3 regions of the Streptomyces sp. NBC_00090 genome follow, and region 3 is predicted to be linked to each of the others. Evidence: riboswitches for the same ligand, from Rfam matches in the RefSeq annotation. Region 3 holds a riboswitch; each other region holds the start of a gene.
The links. A riboswitch is a leader RNA that binds a small molecule or an ion and turns the genes downstream of it on or off. The one in region 3 is predicted to bind thiamine pyrophosphate.
Positions count from the first base shown of each region.

Region 1: it holds a riboswitch for thiamine pyrophosphate, as region 3 does, so the genes downstream of both, thiO (glycine oxidase ThiO) here and OG361_RS28585 (thiamine ABC transporter substrate binding subunit) in region 3, are expected to answer to the same signal.
Region 2: it holds a riboswitch for thiamine pyrophosphate, as region 3 does, so the genes downstream of both, thiC (phosphomethylpyrimidine synthase ThiC) here and OG361_RS28585 (thiamine ABC transporter substrate binding subunit) in region 3, are expected to answer to the same signal.

Region 1 covers NZ_CP108224.1:2,477,502-2,485,259, reverse strand. Annotated here, with positions in the region: gene OG361_RS10975 (thiazole synthase) at 1-590, opposite strand, end outside; gene thiS (sulfur carrier protein ThiS) at 596-796, opposite strand; gene thiO (glycine oxidase ThiO) at 793-1,977, opposite strand; TPP riboswitch at 1,975-2,088, opposite strand; gene OG361_RS10960 (NAD(P)/FAD-dependent oxidoreductase) at 2,222-3,412, shown strand; gene OG361_RS10955 (Rv2175c family DNA-binding protein) at 3,456-3,821, shown strand; gene thiE (thiamine phosphate synthase) at 3,924-4,577, shown strand; gene metF (methylenetetrahydrofolate reductase [NAD(P)H]) at 4,721-5,638, shown strand; gene OG361_RS10940 (hypothetical protein) at 5,693-6,550, shown strand; gene OG361_RS10935 (phytoene desaturase family protein) at 6,609-7,758, opposite strand, start outside.
Region 2 covers NZ_CP108224.1:4,586,432-4,594,189, reverse strand. Annotated here, with positions in the region: gene OG361_RS20475 (metallophosphoesterase) at 1-1,245, shown strand, start outside; gene OG361_RS20470 (hypothetical protein) at 1,405-2,127, shown strand; gene thiC (phosphomethylpyrimidine synthase ThiC) at 2,193-3,962, opposite strand; TPP riboswitch at 3,956-4,090, opposite strand; gene OG361_RS20460 (YibE/F family protein) at 4,163-5,542, shown strand; gene OG361_RS20455 (SsgA family sporulation/cell division regulator) at 5,719-6,153, opposite strand; gene OG361_RS20450 (IclR family transcriptional regulator) at 6,292-7,062, opposite strand; gene OG361_RS20445 (DUF5326 family protein) at 7,301-7,519, opposite strand; gene OG361_RS20440 (cupin domain-containing protein) at 7,742-7,758, opposite strand, start outside.
Region 3 covers NZ_CP108224.1:6,342,049-6,349,806, reverse strand. Annotated here, with positions in the region: gene OG361_RS28605 (LOG family protein) at 1-152, shown strand, start outside; gene OG361_RS28600 (hypothetical protein) at 242-1,303, shown strand; gene OG361_RS28595 (ABC transporter ATP-binding protein) at 1,310-2,335, opposite strand; gene OG361_RS28590 (ABC transporter permease) at 2,335-3,948, opposite strand; gene OG361_RS28585 (thiamine ABC transporter substrate binding subunit) at 4,005-5,084, opposite strand; TPP riboswitch at 5,189-5,316, opposite strand; gene rlmN (23S rRNA (adenine(2503)-C(2))-methyltransferase RlmN) at 5,346-6,458, opposite strand; gene OG361_RS28575 (phosphatidate cytidylyltransferase) at 6,674-7,758, opposite strand, start outside.

The DNA.
Region 1 (7,758 bases), 3.9 Mb from region 3:
ATCGCGAGCGCCGCGTCCGAGGCCGTGCCGGCCCCCGCGTCCAGGATCACCGGCACCCCCGCCCGCTCCACGATCAGCTGGAAGTTGTGCGGGTTGCGGATCCCGAGACCCGACCCGATCGGGGAGCCGAGCGGCATGATCGCCGCGCACCCCACGTCCTCCAGCTTCCGCGCGAGGACCGGGTCGTCGTTCGTGTAGGGCAGGACGGTGAAGCCCTCGTCGACCAGGGTCTCCGCCGCGTCGAGGAGCTCCACCCCGTCGGGCAGGAGGGTCCGCTCGTCGGCGACGACCTCCAGCTTGATCCAGTCGGTGCCGAGCGCCTCCCGCGCGAGCCGGGCGGTCAGGACCGCCTCGCCCGCCGTGAAACAGCCCGCCGTGTTGGGCAGGACGCGGATGCCGAGCCGCTCCAGGACGGAGAGGACCGAGCCCTGGACGGTCGGGTCGAGCCGCCGCATCGCGACGGTGGTCAGCTCGGTGCCGCTGGCGATCAGCGAGCGCTCCAGGACGTCGAGGCTGGGCGCCCCGCCGGTGCCCATGATCAGGCGCGAGGAGAACTCCGTACCCCCGAGGGTGAACACGTCGTCGGACATCGCGCTCAGCCCCCCTGCACCGCGGTGAGGATCTCCACCCGGTCGCCCTCGCCGAGCGGCGTCGCCGCCCACTCGCCGCGCGGGACGACGGTCTCGTTGAGGGCGGCGGCGACGCCGGAGCGGGCCGTGGTCAGCGTGGCGACGAGGGCGTCGAGGGAGAGGGGGCCGGAGAGCACGCGCGGTTCTCCGTTCACGGACACGTTCATGCGGGCTGCTCCTGACGTACGGGAGGAGTGGGGGAGAAACGCCGGGGGGTGAAGGGGCGCGCCTCGTCGGGGAGGGTGCCCGTGGTGAGCACCTCCGCCATGACGTCGCCGGTGACGGGGGTGAGCAGCACCCCGTTGCGGTAGTGGCCGGTGGCCAGGTGCAGGCCGGGCAGGGCGGTCGGCCCGAGCAGTGGTGCGTTGTCCGGCGACGCGGGGCGCAGTCCGGCCCGGGTCTCGGTGAGCGGCAGCTCGGTGATCCCGGGGACGAGCTCGTGGGCGTCGCGCAGCAGCTCGTACACCCCGCCCGCCGTCACCGTCGTGTCCCAGCCCAGCTCCTCGCTGGTGGCGCCGACGACGAGCTCGCCGTTCTCCCGCGGCACCAGGTAGACGTGGCTGCCGCGGACGACGGCCCGGACGGTCCGGGAGAGGAAGGGGGCGTACGCGGCGGGCACCCGCAGCCGCAGGACCTGGCCCTTCACGGGGCGCACCGGCGGCAGCACCTCCTCCGGCACGCCCGCGAGGCGTCCGCTGAGGCTGCCGGCGGCGAGGACGACCTGGTCGGCCGTCAGCTCCTCGCCGCCGGCGAGGACGACTCCGCGGGCCCGGTCCCCTGCCACCGTCAGGCGCTCCGCGAGGACGCGGTGGAAGACCACCCCGGCCCGTTCGCAGGCGAGGAGGAGCGCGGCGGCCAGCCGGCGCGGGTCGACCTGGTGGTCGCCGTCCACGCGCAGCCCGCCGCGCACGCCGGGGGCGAGCATCGGTTCGAGGCGGCGGCACTCGCGTCCGCTCAGCCACTCCGAGGTGAGGCCGCAGCGGGTCTGGAGGGCGTGCAGCTCGCGCAGGTGGGCGCGGTCGTCGGCGTCGAGGGCGACGGCGAGGGTGCCGCAGGCGCGGTAGCCGACGTCGTGGCCGGAGCCGGCCGCGGCGCCGCCGGTGGCCTCCGCGAGCTCGGCGACGAAGTCGGGATAGCGGCGGGCGGAGGCGAGGTTGAGACCGAGCAGGGTCTCCTCGCCGTAGTGGAGTTCGGTGACGGCGGCGAGCATCCCGGCCGCGACCCGCGCGGCCCCGCCGCCCGGATCCGGGTCGGCCACGGCGGTGCGCAGCCCGCGCTGCGCGGCCCGCCAGGCCGTGACCAGGCCGATGATGCCGCCCCCGACCACGAGGACATCGGAAGAACGCATGGGCGTCCAGCCCCTCCCTTCGCCGGCATGACCCGGATCAGGTTCGTACGGTCGGAGGCCGTCCCAGCCTCCCTCTCAGCCCGGTGCGTCCGGGCTCCCGCGAGTGCTTTACGCCCGCCACACTAGCTTCCGCCTCCGGCGGGCCACAGACCCCACCCTTCCTGACGGTTCGTCAGATGCGTAAGGTGGTCGGGTGAGCGAGCAGAAGCAGCCCCAGCAGCATGTCGTGATCGTCGGTGCCGGGATGGCGGGTGTGCAGACCGCCGTGGCCCTGCGCGAACAGGGCTTCACCGGCCCCGTGACCCTCATCGGGGCCGAGCCCCACCAGCCCTACGACCGGCCTCCGCTCTCCAAGGCGATCCTCCTCGGCAAGGCCGAGGACTCCGCCTTCGACGTCGACTTCGAGGCCCTCGACGTCGAGCTCCGCCTCGGCCTCGACGTCACCGGACTGCGCGCCGCCGACCACGAGATCGACACCGAGTCCGGGCCCGTCCCGTACGACGTCCTGGTCGTCGCCACCGGGGCCCACCCGATCACCCTGCCCGGCGCCGAGGGCGTCCCCGGGGTCCATCTGCTCCGCACCCTCGACGACGCCGTGCGCCTCGGCCCCGTCCTGGAGCGCCGCCACACCCTCGTGGTCGTCGGCGCCGGCTGGATCGGCGCCGAGTTCGTCACCGCCGCGCGCGAGGCGGGCTGCGCCGTCACCGTCGTCGAGGCGGCCGACCGCCCCCTCGCCGGGGCCCTGCCCGCCGAGGTCACCGCCCCCATGGCCGAGTGGTACGGGGCGAACGGCGCCGAACTCCTCACCCACGCGCGCGTGCGCACCGTCGAGCCCGGAGCGCCCGGTGAGCCCGGCGCCCCCGGCCGGGTCGTCCTCGCCGACGGCCGCGAACTGCCCGCCGAAGCCGTCGTCGTCGGCATCGGCGCCCGCCCCGCCACCGGCTGGCTCGCCGGCTCCGGCATCGCCCTCGACCCGAGCGGCGCCGTCACCGCCGACGACCGGCTGCGCACCTCCCTGCCCGACGTGTACGCCGTCGGAGACTGCGCCTCCTTCCCCTCCGCCCGCTACGGCGAACGACTCCTCGTCCACCACTGGGACAACGCGCTCCAGGGTCCGCGCACGGTCGCCGCGGCGATCACCGGCACCGACTCCGGGCCGTACGACCCGGTGCCCTACTTCTGGTCCGAGCAGTTCGGCCGTTTCGTCCAGTACGCGGGACACCACGCGGACGCCGACGAGCTCCTGTGGCGCGGCGACCCGGCGGAGGAGGCCTGGTCCGTGCTCTGGCTGCGCGCCGGGGTGCCGGTGGCCCTGCTCGCCGTCGGCCGCCCCCGCGATCTGGCGCAGGGCCGCAAGCTGATCGAGACGGCCACCCCCGTCGACCCGGAGCGCGCCGCCGACCCGTCCGTCCCCCTGAAGGCGGCAGTCCGGTAGGGCCCGAGTACCGGCTGTCGGTCCGGGATGGCAGGCTTGTCCCGTGACCGAGATTGACGTAAAGATCGATGCGCTCGTCCCCGCCTGGCTCTACGTGCCCGACATCGCGGAGATGCTCGATGTCGAGGTGACGCGCGTGCGGCAGCTGATCAAGGAAGGTCAGCTCCTCGCCGTGCGCCGTGGAGAGAACAACGCCCTGCAGATCCCCGCCGCCTTCATCCAGGGCGACGCGATCGTCAAGGGCCTCGTCGGGCTCCTGACCGTCCTACGGGACGACGGCTTCACCGACGAGGAGATGCTGGAGTGGCTCTTCACTCCGGACGAGAGTCTGCCGGGCACGCCCGCGCAGGCCCTCAACGAGAATCGCGGCACGGAGGTGAAGCGCCGCGCCCAGGCGCTCGCCCTCTGACGGCCGCACGTACCGAAGACACCACCAGCGGGTGTCGCGGTGGCCGGTCCCTCACGGGCCGGCCCCCGCGGCACCGGCTTCACCGACGGGGGGAACCCACCCATGCCCACACCTCGTGAGCGGCTCGCCGACGCCCGGCTCTACCTGTGCACCGACGCCCGGAAGCGCCAGGGCGACCTGCCCGCCTTCCTCGACGCCGTGCTCTCCTCCGGCGTGGACATCGTGCAGCTCCGCGACAAGGGCATGGAGGCCGGTGAGGAGCTGGAGCACCTCGCCGTCTTCGCCGACGCCGCCCGCCGGCACGGCAAGCTCCTCGCGGTGAACGACCGGGCCGACGTCGCCCACGCCATCGGCTCCGACGTGCTCCACCTCGGCCAGGGCGACCTGCCCGTGCCCGCCGCCCGCGCGATCCTCGGCGGCGAGGTGCTGATCGGCCGCTCCTGCCACGCCGAGACCGAGGCGGCCGCGGCCGCCGCCGAACCGGGCGTGGACTACTTCTGCACCGGGCCCTGCTGGCCCACCCCCACCAAGCCCGGGCGGTACGCGCCGGGGCTCGACCTCGTGCGGTACACGGCCGGTCTGGCCCAAAACCGCCCCTGGTTCGCCATCGGCGGCATCGACGAGACCAACCTCGACGAGGTCCTGGACGCGGGCGCCCGCCGGATCGTCGTCGTCCGGGCGATCACCGAGGCCGAGGACCCGGCCGCCGCGACCGCCTCCCTCGCCAAGCGCGTCCGGGAGCGAGCCGGCTCGTAGCGGCCCGTAGCCGTTCGTATCCGGTTTCTCACGACTCGTAGGGGCGGCCTCCCGCGCGGGACGGCGCCGCGATCTGTCCGAAAAGGTGTCCATCAGGCGGACGCCGTTCACAGTGCTCCCCGGACCCCGTCTAACCTGCCGGTATGGCCCTAGGTACCGCTTCCGTCCGATCGGACCGAGCACGCACGGTGCGCGAGATCCTCGCCTCCGGCGGCACGTCGTACTCCTTCGAGTTCTATGCGCCCCGGACCGAGAAGGGCGAGCAGGTCCTCTGGAACGCGATGCGCCGCGTCGAGGCGGTCGGCCCCAGCTTCGTCTCCGTGACCTACGGTGCCGGCGGCTCCACCCGCGGCGGCACCGTCAAGGCCACCCAGAAGATCGCCTCCGACACCACGCTCACCCCCGTCGCGCACCTCACGGCCGTCGACCACTCCGTCGCCGAACTGCGCAACGTCCTCGGCCAGTACGCGGACGCGGGCATCCGCAACATGCTCGCGCTGCGCGGCGACCCGGCCGGCGACCCGCTGGGGGAGTGGATCGAGCACCCGGAGGGCGTCCTGTACGCCGCCGACCTGGTCCGGCTGATCAAGGAGTCGGGCGACTTCTGTGTCGGCGTCGCCGCCTTCCCGGAGATGCACCCCCGCTCCACCGACTGGGACAGCGACATCCGGCACTTCGTGGACAAGTGCCGCGCGGGCGCCGACTACGCGATCACCCAGATGTTCTTCGACCCGGAGAACTACCTGCGGCTGCGCGACAGCGTCGCGAAGGCCGGCTGCGAGACCCCGATCATCCCCGAGGTCATGCCCGTGGTGAACGTGAAGACCCTCGACCGGCTGCCCCAGCTGAGCAACGCCGCCTTCCCCGCGGATGTGAAAGACCGCATCCTCGCGGTCAAGGACGATCCGGCCGCTGTACGCTCCATCGGTATCGAGTTCGCGACGGAGTTCTGCGCGCGTCTGCTCTCCGAGGGTGTCCCCGGACTGCACTTCATCACGCTGAACAGCTCCACCGCGACGCTCGAGATCTACGAGAATCTCGGACTGCACCAGCAGTCGTGACCGGTCGTACCCGCCCCGACCCGCGGCGGTGACCGTGGAGAGGGGCGGCGGGGCATGGGGTGGACGGTCCTCTACATCGCATTCGGCGTGGTCGCGTTGTGGCTGCTGGGGGAGGTGCTCCTCCAGTACAAGGCGCGGCTGCGCTGGCGTCTGCTCGCCTTCAGCGGCTTCCTCGGCGTCGTCCTGGGCGTCCTGCTGCCCTCGGTCGTGGTCATCATCGTCGGCGCGGTCGGCTTCGCCGTCGGCCAGACCTATGTGACGCTCTCCTTCCGCCGCGGCTTCTCCACCGGCTGGGCGATCGGGGGCAATCCGGGCGCGAGCCGTCGCCGCAGGGCCGGCGGGCAGGCCCAGGCGGGGCCCACCCTCGAGGTCACCGAGGTCTCGTACGAGGCCGTCGACGCGTACGGCAGGGCGGACGGCCACGGGCACGGCCACGACGACTCCGCCACCGCCGCCGAGACCACCGCGGTCTACGAGCCCCAGCCGATGCCCGACGACACCGGCCAGTACGGGATCTACGACGCCGGCCACCTCGGCACCGGCCACCAGGACGCGGGTCAGGGCGCGGGGTACGGCACGGGGTACGAGCAGCAGCCCGCCTACGACCCCTACGCCCCGGCGTACGACCAGCAGCAGCCGGCCTACGACTACGGCACGGCCGCCGGGCAGCAGCAGTACGCCGCCTACTCCGACCCGTACATCGGCCCGGGCACGGACGGCCAGCAGTACACCTCGTACTACGGCGACCCCTACGCCCCCTCGTACACCTACGACACCCCGCCCGGCGGCGTCTGGGTCCCGCAGCAGCGCGACACCGAGCAGCCGCCGCCGCCCCCGCAGCAGCCCCCGCAGGCGCAGAGCCCGTACGGCTACGAGCAGCACCCGGACGAGCAGCAGCAGTACCGCTACTGAGCGGCCCCGGCGGCCCCGGCCCGCCGGGGCGCCGAGACGTCCCAGCGCCCCGGCGGGCCTACTGCGAGCCGCGGAAGTCCGCGCCCTCCACGATGAGGCCCGCCACCAACGCGCCCGACATGCCCGCGTGGGCGAGCCCGCCGCCGGGGTGGGACCAGCCACCCGCGAACCAGAGCCCCGGCAGCGGGGAGCGGTTGGCGGCCGGAAGGAGCAGGCCGCGGGCGCCGGCGAGCGCGGGGCCCGGCACCTCGGCCGACCCGGTGTCCCGCCGTACGTCCTCCGGGGTGCGGACGTGCCGCCACAGCAGCCGCTCGCGCAGCCCCGGCACCGCCTGGGCGGCCGCCTCGACCATCCGGTCGGCGAAGGCCTCCCCGTCCCGGCCCCAGTCCCGGTCCAGCTCCGGAGAGGTGCGGACGGTCGCCGTGACCGTCACCGACTCGTGCTCCGCGTCGGGCCGCAGCGCCGGGTCGTCCGGCCGAAGCACCGTCACGGTCGGCCGCTCGCCGGCCGCGTGCACGACCGTACGGTGGACCGCTTCCGCCTCCCGGGCTCCGCGCAGGGCCAGACAGACCGTCACCCGGCCCGTCCGGTTCGTCTGATGGTGCGGCCGGTCGTCGCCGTGGCCCCCCTCGACGACGTGCTCCTCGTAGAGCGCGGGCACCGGTGCCCCGGAGACCACGTGGTCGGCCTCGACCGTCTCGCCCCCGGCCAGCCGGACGCCGACCGCCCGGCCGTCCTTCTCCGGGACGCCCTCGACCGGCGTGTCGAACACGAACTCCACGCGCCGCTTCCGGCACCGCTCGAAGACCGCGTCGGCCAGCGCCCGGATGCCCCCGGACACGTACCAGCTGCCGAAGGTCTGCTCCATGTACGGCAGGACGACGGCGGAGGCGGGAGCGGTCGCCGGGTCGAAGCCGTACGACCACGCGTACGCGTCGAGCAGCGCGGCGAGCCGGGGGTCGCGCAGCTCCCGCGCACCCACCTGGGCGAGCGTCGTCGTCGGGCGCCGCAACAGGCCCGCCTTGAGTGCCGGGTAGGGCTCCCTGGCCAGCGGGGCCGGGTCGGCCGGCTGCGGCTCCTCCAGGAGCGGGCGCCGGGTCCGGTCCCAGGCCTCGCGGGCCCGCACCAGGAAGTCGCCCCAGCGCTCGCCCGCGCCCGCGCCGAGCGCCGCGTCCAGGGCGGCGACCGTGCCGGCCCGGGAGGCGTTC
Region 2 (7,758 bases), 1.8 Mb from region 3:
CACCTTCCCCCCGTCGCACCGTCGCCGGTCGAAACCGTGCCCGTCGCACCGTCGCCGGTCGAAACCGTGCCGGTCGAGGCCCTGGTGGCCCCGCCCATGCCGACCACCGCACCCGCGCAGGCCGTCGAGACGGCACCGAGCGGGGCTCTCCCCGTCGTCGGCGCACCCGCCCCCGCGCCCGTACCCGCCGACCCGACCCTGCTCCTGGGCCGCCGCGTCGCCCCCGCGTACCCCGGTACGGCCGGTTCCTCCATCGTCTCCGTCGCCACCGGCCACCCCGGCAGCGCCTTCCCCGAGGGCCGGCTCCCGGAGGGCTACACCCCGACCGAGCGCGACCTCCCCGTCATCAACCGCGGCGACACCCTCCAGGTCCAGGTCACCGCCGCCTCCACCGCGGCCGAGCCCGCCGCCGCGACCGGCGAAGGACCGGGGCCCCTCTACGTCGTCGGCGACGTCCACGGGTACCTCGACGAGCTCGTCGCCGCCCTGCGCGCCCAGGGCCTCGTCGACGAGAACGGCGGCTGGGCCGCGGGCAACGCCCGGCTGTGGTTCCTCGGCGACTTCACCGATCGCGGTCCCGACGGCATCGGCGTCATCGACCTCGTCATGCGCCTCTCCGCCGAGGCCGCCGCCGCCGGCGGCTACTGCAAGGCCCTCATGGGCAACCACGAGCTGCTGCTCATCGGCGCCAAGCGCTTCGGCGACACCCCGGTCAACTCGGGCGCGGGCACGGCCACCTTCCAGGCCGCCTGGCTGCTCAACGGCGGCCAGAAGCACGACATGGACCGGCTGCAGGACGTCCACCTCCAGTGGATGTCCCGGCTCGACGCCGTGGTCCTGGAGGACGACCACCTCCTCCTGCACTCCGACACCACCGCGTACCTCGAATACGGCGAGACGATCGAGGACGTCAACGACACGGTCCACGAGATCCTCAACCGGAGCGACGCCGACGAGGTCTGGGACGTGTTCCGGAAGTTCACCAAGCGCTTCGCCTTCCGCGACGAGGGCGGTCCGCAGGCCGTCCAGGAGCTCCTCTCCACCTACGGCGGGCACCGGATCGTGCACGGCCACAGCCCCATCCCGTACCTCCTCGGCCAGGTCGGCACGGAGGAGAGCGAGGGCAACGGTGGCCCGATCGTCGACGGACCCCATGTGTACGCGGACGGGCTCGCGATCGCCATGGACGGCGGCGTGACGATGGCCGGAAAGTTGCTGGTCGTCCAACTCCCCCTGAACGGCTGACGCATAACCCTGCGCATCCGGGGAAGGCGATTTCCGGAAACACCCTGTCAGGTCGTGGCGTCACCGCAATACCATCGGACCATCCGTAGCAGGCTCTCCTCCGTTTCCGCCCGACCAGCCGTTCTCCACGGTTGATCCGGGCCTGCGGAGCATCGGGGGATGCACATGAACGTGGCTCCGTACCTGCTGACCGAGGACCGCGCCGAGTACGAGCGGGTCCTCGACGACGCACTGAGCACCGCCCACGCACGTCCTGATCTCGCCGGAGCCGGGACACGGCTCACGGTCGCGCAACTGCGCTCCATGGCCCTGAACGCGACAGCGCTGATCACCTCAGCGGCGTCGAGCGAGTACGACCACTTCGTGAAGGTCCGCGAGCAGAGCCGTATCGCCGTCGCCACCCGCGTCCCCGCCCCGCAGGACGGCTCCGGCGCGGGGATCGTCGCGATCGTCACCGTGATGGTGCCCGTCCTCGCGGGGGCGGCCGCCTTCATCTTCGTACTGGTCGGCGCGGTGCTGCACGCCATGGCGCCCACCGTGGCGTTCGGCGCGACGCTGCTGACGGCCGGTCTGGTCTTCGGTGCGGTCGCCGCCGCCGGCCTGCTCTGCGCGGCCGCCGGTCTCCTCCGGACGGCCCTGCGCAACAGCCCGACCGCGACGGTCTCGGCTTATGCGCCCACGACCGAGCCGGACGACGAACTGTCCCGCGCCCGGGAGGCCTGGCGCCGCGCCCTGCTCGAACGCGGCGTCCTCCCGTTCCTCCGCGACGCACTCGCCGCCATCACACCACCGAGCACACCACCCGGCGCACCAACGATCGGACCGCAGTCCGGACCCCAGGCCGTGCCGCAGTCCGGCCCCACGGATCCGCCCGGCCCCTGACAACGGCAACGGCCCGCGACTCCCCCGTGGGTCGCGGGCCGTTACCGGTTCAGTGGCTGCCGAGGTCACTCCGCCAGCGGCAGGTAGACACGGCTCCCGCTCGCCGCGAACTCCTTCGACTTCTCCGCCATACCGGCCTCGATCTCCTCCTGCGTTCCGCCGTGCTCACGCCGGATGTCCTGGGAGATCTTCATCGAGCAGAACTTCGGACCGCACATCGAACAGAAGTGCGCGGTCTTGGCGGGCTCCGCCGGCAGCGTCTCGTCGTGGAACTCCCGCGCCGTGACCGGGTCGAGCGCCAGGTTGAACTGGTCCTCCCAGCGGAACTCGAACCGCGCGTCCGAGAGCGCGTCGTCCCACTCCTGGGCGCCCGGGTGCCCCTTGGCGAGGTCCGCCGCGTGCGCCGCGATCTTGTACGTGATGACGCCCGTCTTCACGTCGTCCTTGTTGGGCAGGCCCAGGTGCTCCTTGGGCGTGACGTAGCAGAGCATCGCCGTGCCCCACCAGGCGATCATCGCCGCGCCGATGCCGGAGGTGATGTGGTCGTAGGCGGGCGCCACGTCCGTCGTCAGCGGGCCGAGGGTGTAGAACGGCGCCTCCTCGCAGATCTCCTGCTGGAGGTCGATGTTCTCCTTGATCTTGTGCATCGGGACGTGGCCCGGGCCCTCGATCATCGTCTGCACGTTGTGGCGCTTGGCGATCGTGTTCAGCTCGCCGAGCGTGCGCAGCTCCGCGAACTGCGCCTCGTCGTTGGCGTCCGCGATCGAGCCGGGGCGCAGACCGTCGCCGAGCGAGTACGTGACGTCGTACGCCGCGAGGATCTCGCAGAGCTCCTCGAAGTTCGTGTAGAGGAAGTTCTCCTTGTGGTGCGCGAGGCACCAGGCGGCCATGATCGAGCCGCCGCGCGAGACGATGCCGGTCTTGCGGCGCGCGGTGAGCGGCACGTACGGCAGGAGCACGCCGGCGTGGACCGTCATGTAGTCGACGCCCTGCTCGGCCTGCTCGATGACCGTGTCCTTGTAGATCTCCCAGGTCAGGTCCTCGGCCCGGCCGTCGACCTTCTCCAGGGCCTGGTAGAGCGGCACGGTGCCGATCGGGACGGGGGAGTTGCGCAGCACCCACTCGCGGGTGGTGTGGATGTTGCGGCCGGTGGACAGGTCCATGACCGTGTCGGCGCCCCACTTGGTCGCCCAGGTCATCTTCTCCACCTCCTCCTCGATGGAGGAGGTGACGGCGGAGTTGCCGATGTTGGCGTTGACCTTCACCAGGAACCGCTTGCCGATGATCATCGGCTCGATCTCCGGGTGGTTCACGTTCGCCGGGAGCACGGCGCGGCCCGCGGCGATCTCCTCGCGTACGACCTCGGGGGAGACGTTCTCGCGGATCGCGACGTACTCCATCTCCGGGGTGATCTCCCCGCGGCGGGCGTACGCGAGCTGCGTCACCGCCTGGCCGTCGCGGCCGCGGCGCGGCAGGCGCGGGCGACCCGGGAAGACGGCGTCGAGGTTCTTCAGCCCACCGCCGCGGGGCGAGGTGTGCTTGATGCCGTCGTCCTCGGGGCGGACGGGACGGCCCGCGTACTCCTCGGTGTCGCCGCGCGAGATGATCCAGTTCTCGCGCAGCGGCGCCAGGCCACGCCGTACGTCGGTGTCGATGGTGGGGTCGGTGTACGGACCGGACGTGTCGTACAGCGTCACGTCCTTGCCGTTGGTGAGGTGCACCTGTCGGACCGGCACCAGGAGGTCGGGGCGCGAGCCCTCGACGTACCCCTTGTGCCAGCCCGGCGTGCGGCCTTCCTGGTCGGAGGCAGGCGTGCGTGCATCCTGAATGGTCATGAGACCGATCTCCCTACGCCGGCATTACCCGGTAACAGGTTCGGCGGTCGGCGCAGCCTCTTCCCGTACGTGCGTACGGTGATCAGCGCCCTCTCAGCCCGGTGCTCCGAGCTCCCGCGTGTGCAAAGGTGTCACCACGCTAGCGTCATCCCTGGCGTGCTGAACAGTGGGCCCCCCACCGTTCTTGCGATGATCGGTCGGTGACTTCCCCCCAGCAGCCCCCCGAGCCGCACGGCCACGTCCCCGGTCCCGACCACGGGCACGGGCACGATTCCGGTCCCTCCCACGGGCACGGGCACAGCCACAGCCACGGCCCCGCGGCCCCCGTCTCCCGGCATCTGCGCAGGGTCATCGCCGCGATCCTGATCCCCTTCGCCACCGCCGTCGTGGTCGGGCTCGTGGTCCTGTGGCCAGGCGGCACCCCGGCGCACGAGCGCACCGGCGTCGGCTTCGACCGGCAGACCGAGCAGGGCAAGGTCGTCTCCGTCGAGCAGGTCGACTGCAAGGACGTGAACGCCGGCCAGGTCCCGCCGACCGGCGACACCTCCACGCCGGAGGGCCGCGAGGCGGTCAACGCCCAGCAGGGGCAGTGCGAGAAGGCGACGATCGAGGTCACCAGTGGCCCGGAGAAGGGGCGTACGTTCATCGAGATCGTGCAGCCCGACGCGCCGCGCCAACTGGACGAGGGGCAGGGCGTGGTGGTGGCGTACGCCCCCGACGCCCCGCGCGACCTGCAGTACTCGGTGACGGACGTGAACCGGAAGGTCCCGATGGCGGTGCTCGCCGGGATCTTCGCCCTCGTGGTCGTGGCCGTCGGCCGGATGCGGGGCGTGATGGCGCTCATCGCGCTCGCCGTGAGCTTCCTGGTGCTGACGCTCTTCATCCTGCCGGCGATCCTGGCGGGCTCGAACCCGCTGGTCGTGGCGGTGGTCGGGTCGAGTGCGATCATGCTGATCGCGCTCTACATGTGCCACGGGCTCTCGGCCCGCACCTCGGTCGCGGTCCTCGGCACGGTGATCTCGCTGCTGCTGATCGGTCTGCTCGGTTCGCTCTTCATCGAGTGGGCCTCGCTCAGCGGCAACACCGACGACAACACCGGCCTGATCCACGGCCTGTACCCGGAGATCGACATGTCCGGGCTGCTGCTCGCGGGCATCATCATCGGTTCGCTCGGCGTGCTCGACGACGTGACCGTCACCCAGACCTCCGCGGTCTGGGAACTGCACCAGGCCGACCCGCGCATGGGGCCGCGCGCGCTGTACCGGGCCGGGATCCGTATCGGCCGCGACCACATCGCCTCGGTCGTGAACACGCTGGTCCTCGCCTACGCGGGTGCCGCACTGCCGCTGCTGCTGCTCTTCTCCATCGCGCGGAGCAGCATGGGCACGGTGGCCAACAGCGAGCTGGTCGCCATGGAGATCGTCCGAACGCTGGTCGGTTCGATCGGCCTGGTCGCCGCCGTACCGGTCACGACGGCCCTCGCGGCGCTGGTGGTCTCCGCCGACCGGCCGGAGCCCGACACCGGCGACATGAAGCCGCGGGCGGCGACACGGGGTGGTCGGCGCCGTCGCGCGAAGTGAGTGGCTCCCGGCACAGGGTCCGGGTGAGGGCGGGTTCGTACCGCACCCGCACCCCGCACCCGTATGCGTGCTCGTAGTCATGCCCGGGCCCGTACTCGTACTCGTGCCCGTGCCCGTACTCGCAGTCGTGCCCGTGCTCGTGCTCGGTGTAGCTCCGGTCGCCCTGCCGACTGAGGTCAGCCGGCGTTCTCCTCTGCCAGAATCCGGCCGAGTGCCGCCTCCAGGTTGTCCTCGAAGTCACCGAGTGTCCGTTCCTGACCAAGCGGAACCAGTTTGTCCGTGCGGTCGAGGAACGCGACCAGCGGCGGCGCACTGGCCCGGAACAGGGCGCGGTCGCCGCCCACCTGGAGCCGGATGGAGACGTCCGAGAGCCCCTCGGGGTCCGTCGGAGCGATGTGCACATCACCGTCACCGCTCGGCCTGTTGATCCCGTCGAGCAGCAGTTCCCTGCCGAACGCCCAGGTCACAGGCGCGTCCCCGGGGAGGTGGAAGGTCATCCGCACCGCGTAAGGATCCCGGGTCTCGTATCGCAGCTCGACTGGGATCTTGAAGGAGAGCTCCTCGGAGACGAGGAAGCTCATCAGGACCTCGGCCTGAACCGACTCTCGCATCATGTACCCCGCAGTAGATGAAGCAGTTGTGTAAACACAGCTGCTGAAAGCTGTGACCGAAACGGCCAGGAATGATCCCTCGTGGCCCTCTTGACGCAATCGTGCTGTAAGCGCTAGCAGATCACAAGGAGTGATTTTTCAGATACTGATAGAGAACGCGAGTGAACTGAAGAGCCTTCCGATCTCCGTACGTAGCCGCTCGACTGCTGGGAGCAACCGTTCTTCCTGGTGAAGGGGGAGGGAAATGGCCATCGCGGCCGCCGCGGAGCCCGCTGTGATGGGGATAGCAGCACAGACCGTGCCCAGCGCATATTCTTGACGCTCCACCAGGGGCTCCATTCGCCCCAAACCGCCCAAACGATCCAAAAGGACACGGCGATTACGCACCGTGTACGGAGTAATGGCTTCCACCGGGTGGCGGTCAAGGTGGTCTTGACGAGACTTCGGATCGAGTTGGCTCAGCAGGCACTGCCCGATCGCATGGGCGTGCGCGGTCTCGCGGAAGTCGGCCCATTCCTCCACCGCGGGGGCCGAGGGAGTGTCCGCGACAGCGACGAGCTCGATCTCCCCCTCGCGATAGAGGGCGAAGTACACCGGCACACCGATCTCGTCCCGCCAACGGGCAAGGGAGTCTTCAACCTTGATGCGACGATTCTGCACAGCTCCGCCGCCGGCCAGTCGGACGGCGGCGTCGCCAAGGACGAACACACCCTTCTCGCGGAGCAGATAGCCCTCGTGCGTCAGGGTGCGAAGCAGGTGGTACGTGGTGGGCAGCGGAAGGCCCGTCTCACGGGCGAGCTGCTTGGCCGGGGCTCCGTCCGGATGGGAGGCGACGGCCTCCAGGAGTCTCAGCGCTCGCTGAACCGAACCGATCAGGGTAGGCGCAGCCGCTTGCGTAGCCGTGGCCAAAGGTCACCCCCAGGCGTGACGACGGATGCATTGCACCCGCCCGCGGGGGCCGCCCCCGCGCGCCCGCCGGGCCTGGGAAACCGCTGGTCAGTAGGGAGGTCTACGCCTGTAGTCCCCAACACGGCGGAGGGATTCCACTGTAGTGGCAGGCCTTGGGGCACCGCCCTGATTCCGCCCCTGCGTTCCCCCGCCCGGGCTAATGCCCGCCTGTCGGCTTCGTACCGCTCGGTAGCTTGTGCTACCAGTCCTCACGCGAGCCGGCGGAGGCCTTGAACTTCCGCACGACGTAGATCAGTCCGGCGACGAGGGCCACGAAGAGCAGCACCTTGAACAGCAGCGCGACGACGATCGTCAGGACGCTGGTGATCAGTCCGCCGAAGACCAGCAGGGCGAGGGCGGGTATGGCGACCCACTTCACCCACCAGGGCATCCCCGCGAGAATCTCCTGTACGGCCATGGTCCCTACCTCGCTCTCGATGATCCGTTCCGCGCACTCCGCGCCGAACACCCTCAAGGCTAGGGGCGGAAGATGGCTCATGGGGGCCCTGCGGCCCCCGCTCTCCCCTGATCCGCCCCCTAGGGGGTCGCCTCCTCGTCAGGGCTCAGCTCTCCGGGTCTCGGCTCTGCGGGTCTCGGCTTCCCGAGACGGGCTCCCCCCGGGACTCAGCCCTCAGGAGGGTCAGCCCTCCGGAGGGG
Region 3 (7,758 bases):
TCCTGGTCGACCGCGCCCACTGGGCCGAACGGCTCCCGGCCTGGCCCCTCCTGGAATCCCTCGCCGCCGACCGCCCGATGGCGACCCGCATCGCCCTGGTGGACTCGATCGGCGAGGCCCCGGCGACCCTGGAGCGGCTGGCGAAGGCATGAGGAGCACGACCCGGTCCGGGCGAAAACCCGTTGGCCGCCGATACGCCACGCGGAGAGAATCCGCAGGTACGGCGGCCGGGGGAGAGTACGTGGACGAGTTCGTGTGCAGAGGGTGCGGCACCGCGCTGACCGCGCCGTTGTCCCCCGTCGCGCTCCCCGCCCACGCTCACCAGTCGGTCTGGCACCTGATGCTCCCGCCACTGATGGAGCCCGGGACGTACGCCGTCGATCCGGCGCCGTCCGGGCCTCCGTGGCGGACGTGGGAGGAGATCGGGGAGGCCGAGGCCGCGGCCCGAGGCGTCTTCGCTCCGGTGTACTCGGTCTCCTTCGGGGCGCCGGGCAGGATCGTCGTCGCACCGGGCGACACGCGTGGCACCGTCCTGATCCCCGAGAAGTGCGCCGGCGACTGCTTCGGCCCGGACGGCCGGGACGGCCCCAATCTGGCGTGCGAGCGGTGCGGCCTCCCCGTCGCGACCCGCATCGACGACTGCTCGCTCTGGCAGGCGGTGTGGCTCGAACCGGACGCCGTGCGCCGGGTGCCCACCGGAGAGGCCACTCCCCCGCCGGCCGGCTGGGAGAGCGTAGCGCCGAAGCGTCACGGCACGTCCCCCGTCACCCCGGACGGTGGCTGGGATCCCCGGTGGACGGCGGCGGTCGGCACAGCCCTCGCCCATCTCCTGGTGGCCTCGGAAGGCGGGCCGGTGACACTCCCCGACGGCCCCGTCACCGATCTGTTCGGCCGCGCGGCGGCCGCGCTGCTGCCCCGGGGGCCCGTCGCGAAGTCCGTGGCCCTGGCCGGTCCCGGGCTGCCCGCCTCCGGCACGGCCGCCCCGGCCCCCGACATCGCCCTCGTACCCCGACATCCGCGCACGGGCGAGCCCTGGCGACCGCCGTCCGATGCCACGGCGGTCGTACCACTGGCCCCCGACGTGTGGGCCCACCTCGCACTCCCCCGCGAGACGTCACCGCTTCCGGCGTCGGGCACGCTCCCGGACGGTGTCCTCCGCGACGACTACGACTACCCGCCGCCCGACCACCCGTGGGGAATGTTCCAGCCGGACCAGCAGGTGTTCCGCGCCACGCTCGCGCGCCTGCCCGCCGTCCGGCAGCCCTGGCTGCGCGCGCTCCACGACGGGCGCGCCAGGCCCTGACCCGGGTCAGTCGCCCAGCACCACGACGTCCTCCACCGCGAACCCCACGTCCACCCCGGCGCCCACCTCCGGCGCCTCCCGCAGCGGGAACTCCGCCTCCAGCGACGGCCCGTCCGCCGGACGGAGCCGTACCGCCACGCGGTCGCCCCGGAAGGTCCGCGAATCCACGGTCCAGGCCGCCGACGCCCCCTCCGCCACGGCGGTGACGCGCACCCCGCCGGGACGCACGAGAAGCCGCCGCTCCCCCTGCGGCGAGCCCTCCGGCACCGGGACCTTCCCCCACACGGTCTCCGCGACCGTCCCGGCGACCCGCCCCGCCACCACGTTGTCGAAGCCGAGGAAACGGGCCACGAACTCCGAGGCCGGCCGCCGCCACACATCGAGCGGCGCCCCCGACTGGGCGATCCGCCCGTCGCGCATCACCACGACCCGGTCGGCGAGCACGAAGGCCTCGCCCTGGTCGTGGGTGACGGCGAGGACCGTCGTCCCGAGCCTTCCGAAGAGCTGCCGCAGCTCGACGACGAGCCGCTCCCGCAGCCCCCGGTCGAGCTGCCCGAGGGGTTCGTCCAGCATGAGCAGCCGGGGCCGCGGCGCCAGCGCCCTGGCCAGCGCCACCCGCTGCTGCTCGCCGCCGGAGAGCGCGGCCACGGAGCGCCGCTCCGCACCCGGCAGCCCGACGAGGTCGAGGAGCTCCCGCACCCGCTCCGCCCGCTCGGCCTTCCCCGCACCCCGCATCCGCGGACCGAAGGCCACGTTTCCGCCGACGTCCCGCTGCGGGAACAGCTGATGGTCCTGGAACATCAGGCCCACACCCCGCCGGTGTACCGGCACCCCCGCCTGGTCGGCGCCGCCGAGCAGCACCCGGCCGCCGTCGAGCGCCTGGAGCCCCGCGACGACCCGCAGCAGCGTGGACTTGCCGCTGCCACTGGGCCCGAGCACACACACGATCTCGTGCTCGGCGACCTCCAGGTCCACGGCGTCGAGCGCGGCCCGCTCCCCGAACCGCACGGTCGCCCCGTCCAGCCTCAGCATCAGAACTCCCCGGAGGTCCGGTCGGTGCGCAGCCGTTCGAGCAGCAGCAGGGACACCGCGCACACCACCATCAGAATCGTCGAGAGGGCCATCGCCTGCCCGTAGTTGAGCTCACCCGGCCGGCCGAGCAGCCGGGCCACCGCCACCGGCAGCGTCGGGCTGTCCGGCCGGGCGATGAAGACGGTCGCGCCGAACTCGCCGAGCGAGACGGCGAAGGCGAACCCGGCGGCGATCAGGAGCGCCCGCCGCACCAGCGGCAGGTCCACCTCCCGCCAGGCCCGCCACGGCGAGGCACCGAGCACGGCCGCCGCCTCCCGCAGCCGCTCGTCCACCGCCCGCAGCACCGGCAGCATCGTCCGTACGACGAAGGGGACGCCGACCAGGGCCTGCGCGAGCGGTACGAGGATCCAGCTGGCCCGCAGATCGAACGGCGGCTCGTCGAGCGTGATGAGGAACCCGAAGCCGACGGTGACGGCCGAGACCCCGAGCGGCAGCATGAGCAGCGCGTCGAAGCCCCGCACGAGCCGCCCGGCCCGCCGAGTGAGCGCGGCCGCCGCGAGCCCGCCGATCAGCACCGCGATGGCGGTGGCCGCCACCGCGTACCGCAGCGAGTTCCCGATCGCCTCCAGCGGCGGCACCAGGAAGGTCCCGGACTCGTCGAGCGAGCCGAGCGCCCGGTAGTAGCCGAGCCCGTACCCCTGCGGCCCCGCGAAGGAGCGCTCCACGAGCACGCCGAGCGGCAGCAGGATCAGCAGGGCCACCGAGAGGAGGACGCCCGCGAGCAGCGCCCACTGCCCGGCGCCGCGCGGCCGGCGCGCGGTCCGCTCCGGCGGCACGAGCCGCAGCGCGGTCTCCCGCCGTCGCACCGTCCGCGCGTGCACGGCCAGGATCGCCCCGACGGCGACGAACTGGACGAGCGTGAGGACGGCGGCCGTCGGCAGATCGAGCAGCCGGGCCGTCTGCCGGTAGATCTCGGCCTCCAGGGTCGAGTACGCGTCCCCGCCGAGGATCTGTACGACGCCGAAGGAGGTGAAGGTGAAGAGGAAGACCATCAGGGCGGCCGCCGACACGGCGGGCACGAGCGCCGGCAGGGTCACCGTCCGCCAGGCCGTCCAGCGCGAGGCGCCCAGGACCCGGGCGGCCTCCTCCTGGCGCGGGTCGAGCTGCGACCAGAGGCCGCCGACGGTCCGCACGACGACCGCGTAGTTGAAGAAGACGTGCGCGAGGAGGATCGCCCACACGCTGGTGTCGAGCCGCAGCCCCCACAGCTCGTCCGTCAGACCGCCCCGCCCCACGAGCGCCAGGAAGGCCGTCCCGACGAGCACGGTCGGCAGCACGAACGGCACCGTGACCACGGCCCGCAGCACGCTCTTGCCGGGAAAGTCGAAGCGCGCGAAGACATACGCGCCCGGCAGCGCCACGAGCAGGGTGAGACCGGTGGAGGCGGCCGCCTGCCACACGGTGAAACCGAGCACGTCGAGGATGTCCGGCCGGCTCAGCGTCTCGCCGATCCGGCCGAACCGCCAGACGCCGTCGGGCCGCAGCCCCCGGTCGACGATCGACGCGACGGGCCAGGCGAAGAAGACCCCGAAGAACGCGACGGGCAGGGCCATGAGGCCCAGCCGCGCCGCGCTCCCCCGGAGGCCGTGCTTCACGGTGAGGCCGCGTGTCACTTCAGGACGAGCGACGACCACTGCTGGATCCATGCGTCACGCTTCTCCGCGATCTTCGCGGGCGCCATGGTCTCCGGCTTCTCGATCACGACACCGTGCTTCGTGAAGAGCTCCGGCAGCGTCGCGTCCTTCGCGACCGGGTTGACGAACATCTGGAGCGGCATGTCGTCCTGGAACTTCTTCGAGATCAGGAAGTCGATCAGCGCCTTGCCGCCCTCGGGGTTCTTCGCCCCGTTCAGCAGACCCGCGAACTCGATCTGCCGGAAGCAGGTGCCGGTGGAGACCCCGGTGGGAGCCACCTTCGGCTGCGGCTCGCCGTACAGCACCTCGACCGGGGGGCTGGAGGCGTACGACACGACCAGCGGACGGTCGCCCTTGGCCTGCTTGCCGCCGGCCGAGCCGGAGAACTCCTGGTTGTAGGCGAGCTCCCAGCTGTCGACGGTCTTCACGCCGTTGGCCTTCAGCTTCTTCCAGTAGTCCTGCCAGCCCTCGTCGCCGTACTTCGCGGCCGTACCGAGGAGGAAGCCGAGGCCCGGGGAGGACCGCTCCGGGTTCTCGACGACGAGGAGGTCCTTGTACGCCGGCTCCGCCAGGTCGTCGAAGGTCTGCGGCGGCGCCAGCTTCTTGTCCGCGAAGTACTTCTTGTCGTAGTTGACGCAGATGTCGCCGGAGTCGACCGGGGTGACCCGGTGCTCCGCGTCCAGCCGGTACGCGGCCGGGATCCGGTCCACGCCCTTCGCCTCGTACGGGACGAAGATCCCGTTGTCGAGGGCGCGCGAGAGCAGGGTGTTGTCGACGCCGAAGAAGACGTCACCCTGCGGGGAGCCCTTGGTCAGGATCTCCTTGTTGACGGCCTCGCCCGCGTCCCCGCTCTTGAGGACCTTGACCGTGAAACCGGTCTGCTTCGTGAACTCCGCCAGCACCTCCTTGGAGGCGTTGAACGAGTCGTGGCTCACGAGGGTGACGGTCTTCGGCGCGGGCGCGCCGGTCTTGCCCGCGGCGTCGCGGACGTCCTCCGTGCCGCAGGCGGCGAGGGTGGTGACGCCCAGCGCCGCGACGAGCGCGGCGGCGGCCATTCTCTTCGTGCTCGCCGAAATGGTGGTGCTCACTGAGATTCCTCCTGGGTATGACCAGGAAGAGACGCGGCCCCGCCCACCCGAAGGTGGGCAGGGCGCAACAGCTCGAGTTACGACCGAACTTCCTACCCAGAATGACCTGGGCAAGGTTCAGAGGGTCTGCGGTCGCTGTGCTTGTTCGAAAAGCACGTCACCGCACTCTCAGCGCTGTGGCGCTCCCCTGTCGGAATATGGAGATGTGTTCGAGCTCAGGGTACAAGGTCAGCGCTCGGCGGCCGCCAGCTGTCCACAGGCACCGTCGATCTCCTGACCTCGGGTGTCCCGCACGGTCACCGGAACCCCGTGGCGGGCGATGGCCTCGACGAAGGCCTTCTCGTCCTCCGGGCGGGACGCCGTCCACTTCGACCCGGGCGTCGGGTTCAGCGGGATCAGGTTGACGTGCACCCGCTTCCCCTTGAGCAGCCGGCCCAGGAGGTCACCGCGCCACGCCTGGTCGTTGATGTCACGGATCAGCGCGTACTCGATGGAGACCCGGCGCCCCGACTTCTCCGCGTACTCCCAGGCGGCGTCCAGGACCTCACGCACCTTCCAGCGCGTGTTCACGGGCACCAGGGTGTCGCGCAGCTCGTCGTCGGGGGCGTGCAGCGAGACCGCGAGACGGCACTTGAAGCCCTCGTCGGCGAAGCGCAGCATCGCCGGCACGAGACCGACCGTGGACACGGTGATCCCGCGCTGCGAGAGCCCCAGACCGTCCGGCTCGGGATCGGTGAGCCGCCGGATCGCACCGACGACCCGCTTGTAGTTGGCGAGCGGCTCGCCCATGCCCATGAACACGATGTTGGAGAGCCGCGCCGGTCCCCCGGGCACCTCCCCGTCCCGCAGGGCCCGCATCCCGTCCACGATCTGGTGCACGATCTCGGCGGTCGACAGGTTCCGGTCCAGACCGGCCTGCCCGGTCGCGCAGAACGGGCAGTTCATCCCGCAGCCGGCCTGCGAGGAGATGCACATGGTCACCCGGTCCGGGTAGCGCATGAGCACCGACTCCACGAGCGTGCCGTCGTGCAGCCGCCACAGGGTCTTACGGGTCGTGTCGTCGTCGCACGAGATGTGCCGCACCACGGACATCAGGTCGGGCAGCAGCTCCCCGGCCAGCTTCTCCCGCGAGGCCGCAGGAATGTCGGTCCACTCGGCCGGGTCGTGCGCGTACCGCGCGAAGTAGTGCGTCGACAGCTGCTTGGCGCGGAACGGCTTCTCGCCGATCGCGGCGACGGCCTCCTTCCGCTCGGCGGGCGTCAGGTCGGCCAGGTGCAGCGGCGGCTTCTTGGCTCCGCGCGGGGCGACGAAAGTGAGTTCTCCGGGCACTGGACGGGCCACGATCGGGTGTCTCCTCAAAAGGCACGAGGTCTGACATCCCCGACGGGGGAGCGCGGCATGACGATGACGAAGCCGATGCCGAAGCCAGGAGACCTCACTGGACCGTCCCCGCGGCGGCGAGGACGACGGAAGGGCCCGCGGCGCGCACGCCACGAGCCCTTCCAGAGTACCCGCTGTCCGTCAACCCGATCCGACGGACGAAACCGACCGCCCGATCACCCGGTGCCGACGAACAACGCCAACAACAACCACACCACCGGCGCCGTCGGCAGCAACGAGTCCAGCCGGTCCATGATCCCGCCATGTCCGGGGAGCAGCGTGCCCATGTCCTTGATGCCGAGATCACGCTTGATCATCGACTCGCCGAGGTCACCGAGCGTCGCGCTCGCCGCCACCGCCAGACCGAGGATCAGGCCCTGCCACCAGGCCCCGTCGTCGATCATGAACTCCATGCACAGCGCGCCCGCCCCCATCGCGAAGGCCACCGCACCGACCAGACCCTCGCGGGTCTTGCCGGGGCTGATCCTCGGCGCCAGCTTGTGCTTGCCGAAGCGCCAGCCGACCGCGTACGCCCCGGTGTCGCTGACCACCGTCAGGATCAGGAACGTCAGCACCCGCTGCGGACCGTCGTCCGCGGTGAGCAGCATCGCCACGAACGTCGCGAGGAACGGCACGTAGAACGCGGCGAAGACACCCGCCGTGACGTCCTTCAGATACCCCTCGGGGGGCTCCGTCATCCGCCAGACGAGCACCGCGAGCGCCGTCAGCGCCATCGCCACCCAGGCACCCTCGGCGCCCCGGACGTAGCCGGCGACGACCATCGCCGCACCGCCGACCGCGAGCGGCACCAACGGAGCCTTGATCGCCTTGCGCTCCTGGAGGCGGGAGGTGAGCTCCCACAGACCCACGACCACCGCGACCGCTATCACCCCGACGAACGCCGGCTTCCAGATGAACAGCGAGGCGATGATGACGGCGCCGAGGCCGACTCCGACCCCTATGGCCGCGCCCAGGTCACGCCCCGCGCTCTTCTTCTGCCGGGGCGCCGTCGGCGCGGGCGGCGGAGGCGGGGTGGGGCTGGACATGGGCTCCTGCGGGTGCTCGTGCGGCGTCTCGTCACGGAACAGGGGACCGCTCGGGTGAGCGGCCCCCCGGCCGTGACCGTCCTGGAATCCGCCGGCGGGAACGTCGGGCACGATGGGCATGGGCCGAGTCTGCGCCGCCTGATGCCTATCGTATGCGGGACCCGCCGGGGCAGGCCCCTGGTCGGGTCCCCTGCGGCCGATGCCGCCCGGGGCCC